Bradyrhizobium diazoefficiens: one gene and its partner. The protein of the gene in region 1 binds, or shares a complex with, the protein of each later gene. Links are inferred from orthologs where the notes say so. Each region holds a gene or a part of one and is shown on either strand. Other genes may lie near its edges. The genes, in order: uvrB and JJC00_RS29590.

Region 1 (9,778 bases):
TGCGCCATGGCGTGGCCGCAAGCCCCGCATAGGAGGCGACCTGGCGGCGGTTGGCAAACTGGCGCCAGAAGGCTTCCGTCCAGAGAACGGCAGCGAAGTTCGGGCCCAGGCTCTTCAGGCCGAGCAGCATGGTGACCGGGTCCGATGCAGCCTTCTCGCCGGTTGGCTTGCTCGCCGTCAGTAGCGCCTCTTGCTCGCGCTCCACCGCCGCGATCTGCTCGAGCAGCAGTTCGAGCCGGGCGAGCTCGCGGCCGACCTGCGCCTTCAAATGCTGCGGCAACGGGCGCCCGTCCCCGGTGCGCAAGGCCTCGAGCCGTGCCTTGCGGTCGCGCCGCAGCGGCACATAGCCGGATATCCCTTGTGCAAACAGCAGCCCCTTGATCCGGTTGACGTGCTCGATCCGCTCCGCGATCAATGTCCGCCGCTCGCGGCAAAGTCGGCGGCGATCCTCGTCCTCCGGTGAAGGAGCAACCACCATCGCGCAGACCCGCGGCTCGCCGCGCTTGTAGGCCAGAAGCGACCGCAGCAGCGTCTCGCCATCGAGCCTGTCCGTCTTGGCCCGCCGGCGCCGGCGCGGCGTCGCGATCGAGGCCGGATCGACCACGTGGCTTTCAATGCCCTCCTGCTGCAAAGCGCGGTGAAGCCAGAACCCATCCAGTCCAGCCTCCTGGATGGTGATGATCGGATAGTTCTCCCCCGTTCGGGCCAGGGCCTTCTGCTTCAGCTCTGCAAACAGCTTCAAGAGCGCCGCAATATCACCGGCCTCCACGCTGTGTCTGGACATCTTCTCGCCCTTGCCGGGCGACAGCGAGGTCACCAGCCATGTCGAGCGGCTCAGTTCCAATGACACAAAAATTGCGCCAAACTGCGTGCGGATAGCGGCCGGTCCGTCGGAAGGATGATCGAGCAACATCGTCGTCTCCAGGTTGAATGGATTTAGCAACCTCAGTCTGGCCTCAGATCTGGTCGCTATCCACTCCCCATGGAATCTTCGCTGGCGCTCGCAATGACGATGTTGAGAGACGTCACCGCCCGTTGGTTCGCAGCAGCCTTTCGCCGTCTTCCGTCACCGCGATAATCAGGCCGATGCCGGGCAGTGTCTGGCGCGCGACGAAGCCGCGATCGGCGGCGTCCTCCCAGATGGTGAGGCGCGGGCACGAGGTCTTCCAGGTCGAGACCACCTCGGCATAGGCGCGCGGCTCACGCGCGATCCATTCGACGAAGTCCAGCACCAGCGGGTCGGCCGTCTCGTTCATTGCAAACCTCCCTTGTCGAAGGCAGCCAGCACCGGCGTACGAACCAGCAGCCAGCCGCCATAGGCGATGTAATAACAGGCGATGGTGGTGATCAGCTTGTTCGACCAAGCCACGAATTGCTGGTCGGTCATGGCTTCGAGAATGCGTCGCGCCAGCGTGGTGCCGAGCATGGAGGCCGCGATCGCGACGCCGGCCAACACTGGGTCGAGCGTGGCGGCCTGGTCGATGATGCCGCCGAAATAGATCAGTTTTGTGAAGTGACTGACGAGCTGGCACATCGCTTGGTCGCGACCTTCTCGCGCCGGCCGAAATCGCCGCCGAGGAAGAAGGTGTCGAGCAGCGGTCCCGAGACGCCGGTCATCAGCATCAGGCCCATGCAGATCGTGCCGTAGACGGTGCCCTGCCAGAGACGATCCGGATCGGGTTTGATATTCGTCGGCAGCAACCGTGCCATGAACGGCGTGGCGCCGAGCGTCAAGAGCGCCATCGGCTTGTCCGGCACATAGCGGGTGAGCGACCAGGCCGCCAGCGCAATGGCAGCGCCGACCATATAGTTCGCGACCGGCCGCCAGCGGATATGCGCGCGCCACAGCAGAGCGCGCCAGCCGTTCGAAGCCATCTGCGTGATCGCATGCAGCACCATCGCGGTCGGCAGCGGCATCAGCGCCAGCAGCACGCCGATCAGGATCAGCCCGCCCGCCATGCCGAACAGCCCCGACAGGAACGCGGTGGCGACCATCAGCAATCCAAGGGCAGCGATCATGATGGGCGTCACGAAAGTCTCCGGTGGTGGTCGCGTAAGGGACGCAAACTGCTCCGCGCTCTCGCCCTCAGGCGGGAAGCGTCCTCGCGTCGACAAATCAACTTGGAATTACTCTCATTCTTGTGCCTCCCTTGCCCCATCTTCGCAAACTGAGTTATCTTGGCCTGGCATCAGCTTTCCTGAGGGTCATTCGTTTGCGGCGGCTGCTCTTTCTCAACGGCATCAAGGCATTCGAGGCCGCGGCGCGGACCGGCAGCTTTGCTGCGGCGGGTGTCGAGCTGAGCGTGTCCGCGGCCGCCGTCAGCCGCATGGTGCATCTCCTGGAAGAGCGGCTCGGCGTCGCACTGTTCGAGCGCAAGGCCAACAAGCTCGTGCTGACGCAGGCAGGCCGTGCCTATCAAAGTGGCCTGACGCCGATCTTCGACGCGCTCGCAAGCCTCACCGCGCAGGTGACGGCACCGTCCAGCGTGCGCGTGCTCACCATCGGCGTCGGCCACACCTTTGCGATGCGCTGGCTGATCCCGCGGCTGTCGGAATTTCGCAGCGAGGAGCCCGACATCGAGGTGCGCTTCACCACCGGCGGTGCCGAGGTGCCGTTCGGAGAGGACTGGAGCTGCGGCATCAAGCTCGGCACCGGCGACTGGCCGGGGCTCGTCGCCGAACCGCTGTTCGCGGGCGACCTCACCCCGGTCTGCGTGCCCCGCCTCGCCAATGGCCTGAAGCGGCCGGCCGATCTCAGAGGGCCCGGCCTGATCCGCGTCACGCATTCGCCGGAGGACTGGCCGATCTGGCTCAAGGCCGCGAACCTTGCTCGCATCAACGCACGCGGGCCAGAGTTCCAGTTCTACGGCCAGGCACTCCAGGCCGCCGCCGACGGGCTCGGCATTGCCATGGGCATCCGGCCCTATATCGACGACGACCTCGCCGCGGGACGCCTGGTCGCGCCATTCGACCTCTCGGTGCCCAAGGGCATGCGCTGGTATCTGCTCTATCGCAGTTTTCAAACCGAACAGCGCGATTTTGCCGCGTTCCGCCGCTGGATCATGCGTTCCGCCGCGGAACCCGCGGTCCGGCCGCGGCGGTCCGGGCGCGCCGCCGCACGGAACTGACCATCACCCTTTCGGTGAAAAAGCCGGCGGCTTGTGAACGGCTTCACATTGTGAAATCCGCAAACGTGGTCCTCTAACCCTCCGACAAGAGAGTATTTGGGGACTACCAATGACGACCATTTACGACGGCTTTGACATCGAATCCTTCGAAGCTGGCAAGGGACTGTGGCACGCCCGGATCCGGCGCGCCGATTTCAGCCCGGTTGCCATCGATGGCGTGCTGTTTCCGGCCATGGAAGTCGGCTTCGCCTGGCCCGATCCCGACGCCGCGATCGAAGACGCCAAGCATCACATCGATCGCTTCCGCCGGCGCGCCGACGACAGCGACGAATAGACCGCCGAGACGGCAACAAAACTGAACGACAGCGTGGCGTAACAGGGGGGACACCGGTTTATGTCAGTCATCGAATGCGACGACACGGCGCGGCCGCGGATTTATTCGCGCAAGGTGCTGGCGATATGCCCCGAATGCGACGGCGATCTCACGGTGCTCCGTGTGATCGGCGGCCGCGCCGGGTGCGAGTACTGGACGATGCGCTGCACCGATTGCGGCGGAATCCATCTCGACATCCTCGAGCCACGCCTGACGGTCGTGGACGGCGACGGGCCACTGCCGGCGGCGTAGTCGCAAGGCCACTGAACCAAGGCCTGCTGCCAACTTGCTGTCAGCAGCCTGCGCACAGGCGGGCTTTCGCTCTTTTCTGGGCGACGGACTCGTCCCATATTCGGGGCATGGCGAAGAAACCTGCTCCCCCAAAATCCCCCAAATCCAAGGCAGCTAACAAGGCACCCAACTCGAAGGCGCACCGCCCCGATGTGCAGCCGATCGGGCCGGCGCTGGCCGAATTGCTCAATCCCGCGATCAATCGCGGCGATGCCGGGCTTGGATCGGGCACTGGCCTTCAGCCGCCGCCGGATAATTCGCGCGACCGCCGCTCCGGCGGCGAGGCCGCCGCACATCGGGCACGCGCCTCGACCCCGAAGGAATTTCCGCAGGATCGGCCGGTGCCGCTGCGGCCAGATCCGCAACCGCGGGAGGGCGGCGGCTTCGACGAGGCGCCGCAGGCCAATTACGGAACCGCGGCTACGATCCCGACGCTCGATCCGGAACTGGCCCGGCAGCTCGGCCTTCCCACCGAGGAGGACGACGCCGAGGCGCTGGCGCGTCCGCCGCGCACCAAGATGGAGGCGCTCGGCGTCAAGGCGACCGCCGACGCACTGGAATCGCTGATCCGCGAGGGCCGGCCGGAGTTCCGCAGGGATGACGGCTCCACGAAAGTGTGGACCCCGCATCGGCCGCCGCGCCCGGAGAAGTCCGAAGGTGGCGTGCGCTTCGAGATCAAGTCACCGTACCAGCCGCGCGGCGACCAGCCGACCGCGATCGCCGAACTCGTCGAAGGCATCCAGCGCAACGACCGTTCGCAAGTGCTGCTCGGGGTCACCGGCTCGGGCAAGACCTACACTATGGCCAAGGTGATCGAGGCGACGCAGCGTCCCGCCATCATCCTGGCGCCGAACAAGACGCTCGCCGCTCAGCTTTATGGCGAGTTCAAGAGCTTTTTTCCGGACAACGCGGTCGAGTATTTCGTCAGCTATTACGACTATTACCAACCGGAAGCGTATGTCCCGCGCACCGACACCTATATCGAGAAGGACTCGTCGATCAACGAGCAGATCGACCGCATGCGCCACTCGGCGACGCGCGCGCTGCTCGAACGCGACGACGTCATCATCGTCGCCTCCGTGTCCTGCATCTACGGTATCGGCTCGGTCGAGACCTACACCGCGATGACCTTCGCGCTGAAGAAGGGCGAGCGCATCGACCAGCGCCAGCTGATCGCCGATCTCGTCGCGCTCCAGTACAAGCGCACGCAGGCCGATTTCAGCCGCGGCACCTTTCGCGTGCGCGGCGACGTCATCGACATCTTCCCGGCGCACTATGAGGACCGCGCCTGGCGCGTGAACCTGTTCGGCGACACCATCGAGAACATCGAGGAGTTCGATCCGCTCACCGGCCACAAGCAGGACGAGCTCGAATTCATCAAGATGTACGCCAATTCGCACTATGTGACGCCGCGCCCGACGCTGGTGCAGGCGATCAAATCGATCAAGTCCGAATTGAAGATGCGGCTCGACCAGCTCCACGACCAGGGGCGCCTGCTGGAGGCGCAACGGCTGGAGCAGCGCACCACCTTCGACCTCGAGATGATGGAGGCGACAGGAAGTTGCGCCGGCATCGAGAACTATTCGCGCTACCTCACCGGGCGCCTGCCCGGCGAGCCGCCGCCGACGCTGTTCGAATATGTCCCCGACAACGCCCTGGTGTTCGCCGACGAGAGTCACGTCACCGTGCCGCAGATCGGCGGTATGTTCCGCGGCGACTTCCGCCGCAAGGCAACGCTCGCCGAATACGGCTTCCGTCTGCCGTCGTGCATGGACAACCGCCCGCTCCGCTTCGAGGAATGGGACATGATGCGGCCGCAGACGGTCGCGGTGTCGGCGACGCCCGGCGGCTGGGAGCTGAACGAAAGCGGCGGCGTGTTCGTCGAGCAGGTCATTCGCCCCACCGGCCTGATCGATCCGCCGGTCAATATCCGCCCCGCCCGCACCCAGGTCGACGATCTCGTCGGCGAGGTCCGTGCCACCGCCCAGGCCGGCTATCGCTCGCTGATCACCGTGCTGACAAAACGCATGGCGGAGGACCTCACCGAATATCTGCATGAGCAGGGCATTCGCGTCCGCTACATGCACTCCGATATCGACACCATCGAGCGCATCGAGATCATCAGGGATCTCCGCCTCGGCGCCTTCGATGCGCTGGTCGGCATCAACCTGTTGCGCGAAGGCCTCGACATTCCCGAATGCGCGCTGGTCGCGATTCTGGACGCCGACAAGGAAGGTTTTCTGCGCAGCGAGACCTCGCTGATCCAGACCATCGGCCGCGCTGCGCGCAACGTCGACGGCAAGGTGATCCTCTATGCCGACCAGATGACCGGGTCGATGGAGCGCGCCATCGCCGAGACCAACCGCCGCCGCGAAAAACAGGTCGAGTACAACACCGCCAACGGCATCACGCCGGAGAGCGTCAAGAAGCAGATCGGCGACATCCTCAATTCCGTCTACGAGCGTGACCACGTGCTGGTCGAGGTCGGCGGCCATGACATGACCGACGACGTCATCTCGATCGGCCACAACTTTGAAGCCGTGCTCGCCGATCTCGAGACGCGGATGCGCGAGGCCGCCGCCGATCTGAATTTTGAGGAAGCCGCCCGCCTGCGCGACGAAGTCAAGCGCCTGCGCGCGACCGAGCTCGCCGTGGTCGACGACCCCACCGCCAAGCAGCGCACCGTCGCAGGCAAGGCCGGCGCCTATGCGGGGACGAAGAAGTACGGCGACGCCGCCAACTTGCCAGTTAGCGCCATGAAGAAAAAGACCGTGAGCTCCTCGCTGAAGGCGAGCGGAGGTGGCAGCAGCAGCGGCTCAAAGGTGCACAAGCCGCACCTCGACGAGATGCACGGCCCGGAATCCCTGCCCTACCGCGAGAGCCCGAGTCTGCCGTCAAAGCCGTTCGGCAGCACGAGCCGGATCATCCAGCCGACGGACTCGCGGCAGTCAGGACCGGAGTTCGGGCCTACGCCGAAGTCGACGGGTGGGATGCCGGGGCGACGGGGTGGGTGGAAGAAGAGGTAGGACGCTGGTCACTGAGGGCGGAGTCGCGGTGTTGAGATGGCTCGCGCCCCATTTCCGGTGCCTGAACAAGGAGCGGAATAGATTCCGGGTTCGCGCTTTCGCGCGCCCCGGAATGACAGTGGCCTACAACTTCCCCTGTCCGCTCTGGCTCTGCTGTTGCTGCTGCTTGTCCTGCTCCTTGGCGTGGTGGCGACCGTAGAGGCAGCCGGCGGCGGCGCCGAGCATGCCGTGATGGCCGGCATAATGGCCGGCGACGCCGCCGACGACGGCGCCCTTAATGCAGCCCTTGGCGTTGGCGACGGGTGCCGCGGCCAGCGAGAGCAGGACGGCGGCGAGAACGATGTGCGGACGTGTCATGGGATCGATGTCTCCAAATGAATGTCGGCCTCTCAACGAGCACGCGCGCATCGCGGTTCCAACAGCGCTTGCTTCGACCGAACTTCGTCAAACGCCGCACCGGAGCGGCAAACACCGGGACCGGTAAAATGCGGGGTTCTATTGTAAATCTCACAAAGTGCGCTCACTTGTGCATTGCAAAAACGTGATTTGCGTTTCGGCCGAAATCGCCTATTTGTTCGTACACCAATGAATTGAGCAAGCCCCGCCGCGCATTGCTGCGCATGGGGTTGCTTTTCGTTTTTGCAAGCCAGTTTCAGGACGCCCCAAGATGACAGAGCACAGCCTCTGGCGTTTCTCGCGTGCGTTGCACCGCGCGATCAACGACCGGCACTTCGAGGATATCGAGGCCCTGATCGACGAGGATGTCGAGTGGGCAATTTACGGCCCGATCGACATGTTTCCGTTCCTCGGCGCGCGCCAGGGCAAGGCGGCGGTGCTCCAGGTCATCCGCCAGCTCGCGGACAATTTCCGCGTCCGCCGTTTCGACCGCGAGAGCATCATGCTGGGGGTCGATTCCGCCTCCTCGATGCTGCGCTATTCACTCACGGCACTGGATTCCGACAAGCCGATCAGCTTGCGCGTCGCGCAGTTCGCCCAGTTCAGGGCGGACCGGCTGATCAGCATGCGTGTGCTGATCGACACTTTTGACCTGATCGAGCAGGCACTCGGCCGCGCCATTCATCTGCCAAAGATGACCGGCGTCGGCTGACGGGGACACCAACGGGCTCCGCAATTCGGGACCGATCGATTGATGCTCCCACGACGCGTTCTGGCCTCCAGCCCCGCCGGACACCGTCGTGGAGACGCTCGTCATCGGGCGCGCGCCTTCCCGCGCGGCCCGTTGGTTCGTTATTCTGAAGGTCCGGCCGCTTCCAAACCGTCGCGGCATGCGCCATAATTTTGCAACGATACCGCCGCATCGTGTGCGCGAACTGGGTTGCGGGCAAGGCAATGGAATTCACGACAGGTTTGGGCTGGACCAGGCTGCCGCTGGCGGTTGCATTCATTTTCGGCTCGGTGCTGACGGCGTCGGCGCAGATCATTCCGCCCTTCGCCCCCGCCGCCACCGTGCCTGACGAGGAGGCCGAGGCCGCTGATACCGCCGATGTCAACGATCCCGACGTGCTCAAAGGCATCGACGTCGACAAGCTCGACTGGGGCCAGCTCGCCATCGACGCCGGCACGCTCAACGACATCATCGCCGCCAAGAAGCGCGCGCAGGCCGCCGCCAATAACGGCTTGAACTGGTCGGCCAACGCCAACGCCAACGGCTCCTCGGCCGTGACCGTGAAGCAGTCGGTGTCGTCGTTCTGGGATACCCGCATCGGCGCCGACATGACGGTCGCGAAAGAGCCGACCACGATGTCGGAGCTGATGGCGCAGAAGGCCGCCAATGGCGGCAACCTGCCGCAATCCTCCGGCAGCGCCTGGGCCGCCGCGACCGCACCGGGCGCAGGCCCCGTCTGGGACAAAACCGCGGTCGAAGCCCGCATCGATCCCGGCGCCGAGCAGAGCAAGCTCGGAGCGTCGCTGACCAAATCGGTGCCGCTGTCGAGCGATTATTCGCTGACGCTTCGGAACGGCTACAGCGTCAACCAGCAGGGCACGACGGCGCTGCCCGGCGTCGGCGGGCACATCACCCGCAATTACGAGACCGACCAATCCGCCAAAGTGACGATCACCGACACGGGCACCAGCATCACCGCCGGCCAGACCATGTCGACCACCGACGACAAATGGCTGCGCAAATTCGGCGCCGAGCAGAAGCTGTTCGACAACGTTACCGTCTCCGGCTCGGTCGGCGAGACCTCGCAGGGCGCGATCAACAAGAGCCTGACCGCGGGCTTCAAGAAGAGCTGGTGAGCCTTATTTAGAGTCTCGTAACCATACGCCACGGCAAAACCCCCGAATCGTCCGCCCTTGCCGCATCTCGGCCCCTTTGCGGTCAAAATCGGACGCCCTGATGCATCGGCCTGACACACATCGTCGTGCGGGGGACACTCGCGCTGCGCTCAACGCGAACAGGGGAATAACGATGAACGCCATGCGTCCGGAAAAGACCGAGACCACCGAGACCGAGACGGTCGACACCAACCTCGCCGCCGTGACGGAAGTCGAAGCGGGCATCCGCGATTTCGTTCGCAACGACATCGCCTATCTGCGCCGGCCGGCCGCGGGCACCACGACCGATGCGCCGCCGCTCGATCCGAGCGCGGAAGCCACCGTCACCAACGTCAACTCGCTGATCCAGCGCGTCGCCGGCACCTCGCTCGCCGAGATCGAAAATTTGATCTCCGAGCTCGAGAGCCTGCGCGACCTGCTCCATGCCGAAGGCCAGCGCGTCCAGCGCGAGATCTCCGGCTACGCCCAGCTCAGCCAGGCCGCGATGAAGTCGACCCGCATGATCGCCGACAACGTCGCCCAGTGGAAGCGCGCCGCCGACGGCCTGCGCAATAGCTGATCGCGCGTACCTACCAAGCATCACCAGCCGCCGCGGTCCGGAAGGGGCGCGGCGGTTTTGATTCATGGGGGCGTGATGAGCGCACACATGCGCCGCTCGA
Region 2 (9,471 bases), 900 kb from region 1 along the record:
TCAGTCGGCCGTTGCGGAAGGTGCTGGCGTGCAGGTTGAGGGCATTGTGGAAATTCGCGGGACGGACGGCCGCGTTGCGGATCTGACCGAAGCTCGCGCCACCATGTCGGGCTCCGGTTACGAACCGCACCCCACCATGATGCCCGCCGCCACCATGCGCGTGCCCGAAACCGTGACCACCGAAATGGCCGCCGCCGTGATGGCCACCGCCATGCCCACCAACATGACCACCACCATGCCCGCCTCCGTGCCCACCACCATGCCCGCCTCCGTGTCCGCCGCCGCCCTTGCCCAGAGCCGTGCCCGCCAGCATGCAGGCAAACGCCATCACGGCAATTCCAATGACCGGTCGCAACATCGCATCCTCCCGCAGAGCCGCGCCATTGAAGCATCGGAATTTGTCGAGAATGGAACCGGTCTGGTGGCCGAAAGTTCCGCGACCTGCGGCGCAACAGGCGGGCGCTACGCCTCCGGCACGATCTTGCCGGGGTTGAAGATGTTTTCCGGATCGAGTGCCTTTTTCAGCGCACGCATCGCATCAAGCGCTTCAGGACCAAGCTCGGCCTCGAGATATTTCTGCTTGCCCTGGCCGATGCCGTGCTCGCCAGTGCAGGTTCCGTCCATCGCCTGCGCGCGCTCGACGAGGCGGTGCATGAACTCCTCACCGCGCGCCATCTCCGCCGCATCGTTGGTGTCGCACACCAGCGAGCAATGGAAATTTCCGTCGCCGACATGGCCGACGATCGGCGACAACAAATTGAGCCGCTTGAGATCTTCCTCGGTCTCGCCGACGCAATCCGCAAGCCGCGAGATCGGCACGCAGACGTCGGTCGCAACCACGCCGATGCTGTCGCCGGGCCGCAGCGCCTTGACGGACCAATAGGCATCGTGGCGGGCCTGCCACAGTTTTGTGCGGTCCTCCGGCTTGGTGGTCCAGGAGAAATCGCCGCCGCCGCAATCCCTGGCGATCTCGCCGAACGCCTTCGACTGCGCATCGACCTCGATCTCGCTGCCGTGGAATTCCATCAGCAACAGCGGCGTCTCCGGCAGCGTCAGCTTCGAATAGGAATTGCAGGCCTTCACCTGCGCGGCATTGAGCAGCTCGATGCGCGCCACGGGAATACCGGTCTGGATCGCCAGGATCACGGCCTGACACGCCCCATGCACGGTCTCGAACGACACCGCGGCCGCCGCGATCATCTCGGGAATGCCGCGGAGCCGAATGGTCAGTTCGGAGATGATGCCGAGCGTGCCTTCGGCGCCGACGAACAGATGCGTCAGGTCATAGCCAGCAGAGGACTTCTTGGCGCGCGTGCCCGTGGTGATGATCTCGCCATCGCCGCGCACGACTTTCAGCGCCAGCACGCTGTCACGCATGGTGCCGTAGCGCACCGCGTTGGTGCCGGAGGCGCGCGTCGAGGCCATGCCGCCGAGCGAGGCGTCCGCGCCGGGATCGATCGGGAAGAACAGGCCCTGGTCGCGCAGATGCTCGTTGAGCGCCTTGCGGGTAACGCCGGGCTGGATCACGCAGTCGAGATCCTCGGCATGCACCGCGAGCACCTTGTTCATGTCGCGCAGATCGATCGAGATGCCGCCGGCGGGCGCGTTGACCTGGCCCTCGAGCGAGGTGCCGGTGCCGAAGGGAATGACGGGCACGCCGTTTTTGGCGCAGATGCGCACCACGTCCTGGATGTCGGCGGTCTCCTGCGCCATCACCACACCGTCCGGCGGCTGGTTGACGATCCATGTCGTGGTATGGCCGTGCTGCTCGCGGACGGCCTGCGAGGTGATGAGGCGGCTGCCGAAGCGTGCGGCAAGCTGCTCCAGCGCGCTTGCGAGGGCTTTCGGCGCCGGCCGCGGCGGATTATTGGTGATGGTCGTACCCACGGACATTCCTCCCGACGAGAAGAACCGTGGCAAAGGACATCCGACCGGTCAAGTCAAGCGACCGGACGCATAGCTGGGGAATGACATATGCCGGAGACTGCCGCTTCAGCGCCCAAAGCCGAGCCGTTCCGCTCTTCGATCATGCAGATCGAGCCGCAATGGATCGACTATAACGGCCATCTCAACATGGCCTATTACAACGTGATGTTCGACCGGGCGATCGATCAGATGTGGCTGCAGCTCGGGATCGGCCCCACCTACATGAAGGAGCGCAACGGCTCGACCTTCACGGCCGAGTGCCATGTGCGGTATCTGCGCGAGATCCATCTCGGCGATCCCGTGCAGGTCTCGGTCTGGCTGCTGGAGGCCGACGACAAGCGGTTGCACACGTTCCAGGAGTTGCGGCATGCGACCGAAGGCTGGCTGTCGGCCACGTCCGAGAACATGTCGCTGCACATCGACATGGGCTCGCGCAAGGTGGCGGCGTTTCCGCCTGATATCCGCGAGCGCATTGCGGCCGTCGTCGAGGCTCACAGCGCCATGCCGCGGCCCGAGGGCATCGGCCGAAACGTGGCGATGCCCTCGAAGCGGTAAGCGGCTAGATCCTGCGGCCGCGGGCGAGGCCGACCACGGCCGAGACCAGGAACAGGACGACCGCGATGAAGAAGATGATCTTGGCGATTTCGATCGAAGCGCCGGCGATGCCGCCAAAGCCAAGGATACCCGCGATCAGTGCGATAACGAGAAACGTCACAACCCAGCCAAGCATGGTCAAAACCTCTGTTTCGATGTCTGTCTGCGATCGGCGCGCCTGACGCGCCTCACTTGCACAGACAATCTCCAGCTCGGAACATTGGTTCCGGCCCGCCGCCGCTGGAAATTCGCCTGGCAGCGAGGAACAAATCGCCCCGCTGCGCACGTGGAAAACCCGTCCCGGCCGCCCCATATAGCCTCCAATCCCTGTTATGAAGGCTCCCTCCCGCGACGGCGCGGTGCCATCGTGGGCCAATGATTCGCATGACCGAGCCGAGCAAGATCACAGGCGTCCCCGACCACCAGCCCGCAGCCGGCGGCATCGCCGCGCGTGCGCGCGCCTCCGTAGGCCCGAAATATCTGTCCGGGCTCAATCCGGAGCAGCTCGAGGCTGTGGAGACGCTGGACGGCCCTGTTCTGGTGCTGGCCGGCGCCGGCACCGGCAAGACTCGCGTGCTGACCACGCGCATCGCCCACATCCTGAGCCAGGGCCGCGCCCGCCCCGCCGAGATCCTGTCGGTGACCTTCACCAACAAGGCCGCGCGCGAGATGAAGCACCGGCTTGGCCAGATGCTCGGCCACGCCGTGGAGGGCATGCCGTGGCTCGGCACCTTCCACTCCATCGGCGGCCGCATCCTGCGCACCCATGCGGAGCTGGCGCAGCTCAAGTCGAATTTTACCGTGCTCGACACCGATGACCAGGTGCGTCTGCTCAAGCAGCTGCTGCAGGCCGACAACATCGACGACAAACGCTGGCCGGCGCGCATGCTGGCCGGGTTGATCGACGGCTGGAAAAACCGCGGCCTCACGCCATCCCAAGTGCCGTCAGGCGAAGCCGCCGTCTTCGCCAACGGCAAAGGCGGCAAGCTCTATGCGAGCTATCAGGAGCGGCTGAAGATCTTGAACGCGGCCGACTTCGGCGATCTGCTGCTCGAAGACATCCGCATCTTCCGCGAGCACCCGGATATCCTGCGGCAATACCAGCAGCGCTTCAAATTCATCCTGGTCGACGAATATCAGGATACCAACGTCGCGCAGTATCTGTGGCTGCGGCTGCTGTCGCAGGCGCCGGCAGCGACAAAGCCAACGCCTCCCGTCATTCCGGGGCAGGCCGAAGGCCTGAACTACGACGTGCAATTGCACGTCGGAGAATCTGGAGATGAGTCCAACGATCAAGATTCTCAGGTGCGCAATTGCGCACCGGAGTTCGATGCTACGCATCGCCCTGGAATGACAGAGCATGTTGCAGTGGCGACTGCCGCTTCCCACGTCAAAAACATCTGCTGCGTCGGCGACGACGATCAGTCGATCTATGGCTGGCGCGGCGCCGAGGTCGACAACATCCTGCGCTTCGACCACGATTTCCCCGGCGCCAAGGTCATCCGCCTCGAACGCAACTACCGCTCCACCGGCCACATCCTGGCCGCCGCCTCGCACCTGATCGCGCACAACGAAGGCCGGCTCGGCAAGACGCTGCGCACCGAAGACCACGACGGCGAGAAGGTCACGGTCACCGGCTCGTGGGACTCGGAGGAGGAAGCTCGCGGCATCGGTGAGGAGATCGAGCAGATTCAGCGCAAGGGCGAGAAGCTCAACGAGGTCGCCATTCTCGTCCGCGCGTCCTATCAGATGCGCGAGTTCGAAGACCGTTTCGTCACGCTCGGCCTGCCCTATCGCGTCATCGGCGGCCCGCGCTTCTACGAGCGTGCCGAAATCCGCGATGCGCTGGCTTATTTGCGCGTCATCAACTCGCCGGCCGACGATCTCGCCTTCGAGCGCATCGTCAACGTGCCCAAGCGCGGGCTTGGCGATGCCACCGTGCAGATGCTGCACGACCACGCCCGCAAGCGCCGCATCCCGCTGTTCGAGGCGGCGCGGGCCGTGGTCGAGACCGACGAGCTGAAGCCGAAGGCGCGCGGATCGCTTCGCGACGTCGTCGCCCAATTCGACCGCTGGCGCGCCCAACGCGAGGTCACCGCGCACACGGATCTCGCCCAGATCGTGCTCGACGAGAGTGGCTACACCGAGATGTGGCAGAAGGACCGTTCGGCGGACGCCGCGGGCCGGCTGGAGAACCTCAAAGAGCTGGTGCGCTCGATGGAGGAGTTCGAGAACCTGCAGGGATTCCTCGAACACATCTCGCTGGTGATGGATCGCGACAGCGGCGCCGAGGACGACGCGGTGTCGCTGATGACGCTGCACTCGGCCAAGGGCCTCGAATTCGACAATGTGTTCCTGCCCGGCTGGGAGGAAGGCCTGTTCCCAAGCCAGCGCACGCTGGACGAACAGGGCCGCGCTGGTCTCGAAGAAGAGCGCCGGCTCGGCCATGTCGGCCTGACCCGCGCACGGCGCCGGGCAAAGATCTATTTTGCGACCAACCGCCGGATCCATGGCACCTGGTCGACCACGATCCCGTCGCGCTTCCTCGACGAATTGCCGGCGGCCAATGTCGAGATCACGGAATCCAAGGGCGGCTCGGCCTGGGGCGGCACCGGCGGCTACGGCGCCTCGCGCTTCGACGACATGGAAGCGTTCGGCTCGACTTATTCGACGCCGGGCTGGCAGCGCGCCCAGGCAAACCGAGAAAGCAATCGCAACCGTGGCGGCGGCCGCAATGGCGGCGGCGGGCACGGCGGCTTCGACGAAGAGGCCTCGAATTTCTCGTCCTCTTCGTCATCCGGCCCCGATTTCGGCAGCTTCTCCTCGCGCCGCCGCGGGCCAATGACGATCGAAGGCGAGCTGGTCGCCAAATCAACCGGCACGACGTCCGAATTCTCGCTCTCCGACCGCGTCTTCCACCAGAAATTCGGCTACGGCCGCGTCACCAAGATCGACGGCAACAAGCTCACCATCGCCTTCGACAAGGCCGGTGAGAAGAAGGTCGTGGATAGTTTTGTGCAGCGGGCGTGACTAAGACGGTGCCACGCCACCCTTCTTGAGCAGACGGGCCGCTACTCGAAAGAGGTCCGGCATATCGAACCTGTCATCAGAGCGCTGATTCAGGACTCCAATTCTAACGAGCGTGGCGCGCAGCTTAACGTCCTCATCGCCCTCTGCTTTAGGGTTAAAGGGAGGTAAGAATTCGCCGCCGCTCGCTCTTTTCATGATTGCCGGGATGGTTCGCGTCTCGTTCCAACGGGCAGCAATCTGTGCTGCGTTGCATGGAACCTGAAGTCCGGAAAGAGGCGCGAGAACGCGCTTGATCCACGGGAATTCCAAATCAAGCTGATTTACGCGAACCTTCGAAGCCTCTCGGAGCCCGTGACGAATTCCCTCCGCAGAAATAACTTGATCTTGGGGTACGGGCGTAAAGCGAGCGGCTTCCATCATCAAGGTCAGAAAGCTACGAGGAGTAACTTCACCGTGCCCATCTGCCAGATGCCTTATGGGCCAGTCATAAGTTCGACCCTTCTTATGACTTCGTCCCATATATTCCCCGGCCATGGTCCGAAACAAGCGGCGCTGATCCGCGCGCCTATATGACAAGGACCAACTTCGGAGGCGTTTTAAGGTTCTTGGAGGCGGCTTGATGCCCTCGGTCTGGAGCATAGTAAGGAATGCCCTTTTTGTTGTGGGTTCTTCGATGGCACCCAACCGAGCAAAAAGCATTCCGTAAAGGTCTACACCATCCCACTCCAAATTCGTGGCGCCGGAAACTAGCTTTGGAAGCTCCACGAAGCGCAGCCCCAAATCGCGCATCTGATCAGGACGAAGAAATAGCTTCAGGCGAACGGCCTTGTATCCTCTTGTCGACCACGCGACTTCGAGAAGCGCGTCGGTCAGATCACGTAAGCGCTCCCAATCCATCGCGATGGAATCAAGTGCGTCGAAGATCACAAGAACCTTCTTGCCCTTCTCAGCGACGCGTCGATCGGCAGCTTCGCAATCGCTCTCCCACTTTTCGGGATCTGCATATTTTTTCATCATCTCGGAAATGAGCGGAGGCTTCGCTTTTGGATGGAGAGCCGATGTCAAAGAACGCAGAACCACGCATCTCCATAGAAGTGGGGCAAGCGTCGTTTCCTCATTCCTTGGAACTTGGGCATCGATCGTCTGTCGGCTTACCGAGCCGTCGTTCGCCATCCCAGTAAACCCAAATCGAACAATCAACTTGTCCAATCCCAGGTTCGGGTAAGCTTCGGCCGCGGCGTTGCGCGTCTCATCATCGCCGAGGACACCCGCCCAAAAACTCTTACCGGCGCCTCGCGCACCCAAAACGATAATTGCGTTCGGGTCGAGCGCTCCGGCATGCTGTTCCGGAGCAAATATCTCTTCCACCTTGGCTCGACTGTCGCCACTGGCGGTGTGAGCAGCGGAAGCATCCAGCGCGGCGAGTCCTCTCCGAATTGCCCTATGGTCGATCTCATTCATGCCTGTTGATCTTCCGCGTCGTCAGAGCTTGGCTCGATCGCTATTGAATCGATGTAGTCTAGGAGAGAACTAAAAGTGGAGGAATAGCTACGCGCATCCAGCATCTTTCTGTCGGCAACGGGATCAAACTGTCGATAGCGAGTGTCCTCAAGTACGTAGAGCACTTGCCCCTCAAGCAGATCTTCCTCGGGCACCTCTGCGGTGTCTTGCCAGTCCAGATCGAAATCATTCTCAGTTAGCCTTTCCTTCGGCAGGCCTTCAACCTGAGGACGCAACATTAAGGGATTCAAGAGAGCTTGAAACTTCGATGCAGCATCGTCCCTCGCCTCGACGGAATCTGCGGCTTTGGCGTGTACGAATGAAATTCGATCGCGCCAATCATCTGAGGCATCTGCTCGGTACTGACTTAGCTGGCCCATCAACAATCGATAGCCTTGGTAGGTTTGAGGTTGATCCAGGCCAAACAGCAGGACCTCGGCTCCAATTCCAAGGACCAAAGATGCAGTCGTCTCGTGCAAGCCAGAGCGGCCATCTATCAACACGACATCGTACGCACCAAGAGAATCGTATCGAGCCAATAAGTCCGCGAGTTGATCGGTGATAGTCTTTGGCGGATCATTCTCCTGCGGAACATCCAAATATGCTCTTGCAATCTTAGCAAGCGCATTCTCCGGATGCTCAAGCGTTCGGCGGCCGATCGCCGGAATTACAGAAACTCTTGCTCCAGCGGCGCCAAGAAAAGAGTCCCCCGTTAGCTCCGTAATAAACTCGTCATCAATGTTCGACAGGCCTGCCTCCACCAAATAGTCCAGCATGCCGAATTCAGGCAGCTCATGCACATCTAAGAGCATAGAGCCAATTCCGGGGGCCTCTAAGTCGAAGTCAATTGTTAGAACGCGGCGCCCCTTTCGCGATAAGTGCGCTGCCGCCACACAGAGAGCAGTCGAACGACCCACTCCACCCTTCAAGCTCGCAAATACGATTCGAGGCGCTTTTCCCCGTGCCGCCGCGGGAGGCCTCAACCAGTCAGAACCAACGATACGCCGGTCAAGCAGCTTAACCGAAAAGCTACCCACCGTTGTAGTCGGCCGCCGACCTGCTTCGTCCAACAACCTTTGAGCGCCAGGATACTCGGAATCTACGATCGCACCGTCCGGCCTCGCATAGGCACCAAGCGCACCGCTCAATTTCAAGGCCAAACGTTCGAGCTCTGATTCGGCTTTGCGCTCAGGTAGAACTATCGAGAGCCGCCCACCTGCGTCTCGCAGTATCGCCGAACGCGACAACAACTCAGCTCCAAATTCCTCAGAGATGAATTCGCAAAGTCGCGGAAGGCCGTCATCGAAGCGTGTTATCATCACTTAGCTCTAAATATCCATCGCACCGACGACTTCTTTGGCGTCAGTTCGCCATCGGTCGACCCATTCGGACAGTATGTCCCTGCCGTGAGAATACCTCATGGTTACATCCCATCGCTGCATAAACGAGGATCTTTCGGCGTATTTGCGTAGCTCGCCGGATCTCCGACCTAGAGGGGCATTGCGCAAAAGAGTCTTTAGCTCCTCAAAATGCGCGTAGAAGGGATCATTCCGCCGCTGGTCGGCAGGGAGAGGCCGCATTCCCGAAAGGGTCATTAGATACTTCAGCGCACATTCAGCCGCCATCCCATACAAATACCCAGCAACATCCTTTCGGTTTGTCCCAGAGAGTATTTCGGCCGCTTCGAGATGCCGGAAAGCCGCCCTTCGTAAATCTTGCGCGTATGCACCCAAAACTAGAACGCCCCTGCCCACACCCCTTTTTAAATACGTAATCGGTCTGCGCGGAATTTGTAAGAGAAGAATGGCTGTAGGTATCGAATCTCCTCTGTTTGCCCATTGCCGAACGTTATCCGCGAGACCGCGACCAGCGACCGGTGCCGGTCCGACTGCACTACGGCTTCAGGCACTCGCAGGAGCTGACCGACGCCGGCCGCGAACTCCCCACCCCGCGGACCTTGGACGAACTAAGGCCGCCCCCGAATTTGCCGACGACCTAGGGAGACACATGGTCGCCCTGATCGAATCTCCTCCCCCAGCCGACGCTGCGGAGTGAGGACTGTTCGCCGCACTGGCCGACTCTCGACGGTTCTCGCCCGAACAGCCCTTGACCACCGCGAACTTCCCCGTATCAGATGCGTCCATGGTCCGGGGCTCCATCACACTGATCGTGCTTGCATTGGGGATGCCGTCGCTTGCGACGGCGGAGACCATGAGCTTTGGCGATTCGATCGGGCTCTTGGCCAAGAGTTGCGGTGCGGAAATCGTCGCCAATTGCCGCGGCGTCAATCCGGACTCAACCCGCCTGAAGGAGTGCCTGTCCCGCAACCGTGACGTGCTTTCCCAGCAGTGCCAGAGCGCCTACCTCGCGGCGTTCGATGCCATCCAGAAGCGCGTCGCCGCCCGTGTCACGGTGGCGAAC

Evidence for each region.
Region 2: the proteins of uvrB (region 1) and JJC00_RS29590 are in contact, whole or in part, in a crystal structure (PDB 7EGT), measured with the Thermus thermophilus proteins. The link is inferred for Bradyrhizobium diazoefficiens from one-to-one orthologs. Residues at the interface, in WP_096411307.1 of Thermus thermophilus: Glu23, Leu25, Arg26, Asp27, Gly28, Glu29, Arg30, Phe31, Arg55, Glu326, Asp327, Phe328, Glu379, Ser382, Gln383, His398, Gly400, Arg401; in WP_096412145.1 of Thermus thermophilus: His654, Arg656, Phe657, Gln666, Asp668, Glu669, Lys680, Arg681, Leu682, Ser683, Lys685, Tyr686, Ala687.

The regions. Positions count from the first base shown.
Region 1 is NZ_CP067102.1:7,259,856-7,269,633, forward strand. The notes cover bases 3,479-7,018. They hold uvrB (excinuclease ABC subunit UvrB), read left to right. Parts: upstream 3,479-3,860; coding sequence 3,861-6,818; downstream 6,819-7,018. Other genes in these bases: JJC00_RS33790 (hypothetical protein), read left to right, coding at 3,523-3,753; JJC00_RS33800 (hypothetical protein), read right to left, coding at 6,942-7,018. Also shown: JJC00_RS33765 (IS110 family transposase), read right to left, coding at 1-913; JJC00_RS33770 (hypothetical protein), read right to left, coding at 1,026-1,256; JJC00_RS33780 (LysR substrate-binding domain-containing protein), read left to right, coding at 2,214-3,128; JJC00_RS33785 (hypothetical protein), read left to right, coding at 3,238-3,462; more of JJC00_RS33800, read right to left, coding at 7,019-7,175; JJC00_RS33805 (nuclear transport factor 2 family protein), read left to right, coding at 7,486-7,926; JJC00_RS33810 (hypothetical protein), read left to right, coding at 8,169-9,080; JJC00_RS33815 (hypothetical protein), read left to right, coding at 9,253-9,678. UniProt on the Escherichia coli protein: The UvrABC repair system catalyzes the recognition and processing of DNA lesions. A damage recognition complex composed of 2 UvrA and 2 UvrB subunits scans DNA for abnormalities.
Region 2 is NZ_CP067102.1:6,364,509-6,373,979, forward strand. The notes cover bases 2,518-5,750. They hold JJC00_RS29590 (ATP-dependent helicase), read left to right. Parts: upstream 2,518-2,895; coding sequence 2,896-5,550; downstream 5,551-5,750. Other genes in these bases: JJC00_RS29585 (DUF1328 domain-containing protein), read right to left, coding at 2,518-2,656; JJC00_RS29595 (hypothetical protein), read right to left, coding at 5,551-5,750. Also shown: JJC00_RS29570 (Spy/CpxP family protein refolding chaperone), read right to left, coding at 1-130; JJC00_RS38365 (hypothetical protein), read right to left, coding at 118-261; JJC00_RS29575 (FAD-binding oxidoreductase), read right to left, coding at 463-1,887; JJC00_RS29580 (thioesterase family protein), read left to right, coding at 1,975-2,481; more of JJC00_RS29585, read right to left, coding at 2,486-2,517; more of JJC00_RS29595, read right to left, coding at 5,751-7,011; JJC00_RS39035 (KGGVGR-motif variant AAA ATPase), read right to left, coding at 7,008-8,369; JJC00_RS29610 (hypothetical protein), read left to right, coding at 9,193-9,471. UniProt on the Escherichia coli protein: A helicase with DNA-dependent ATPase activity. Unwinds DNA duplexes with 3'-5' polarity. Translocates on single-stranded DNA with 3'-5' polarity. Initiates unwinding more efficiently from a nicked substrate than double-stranded DNA.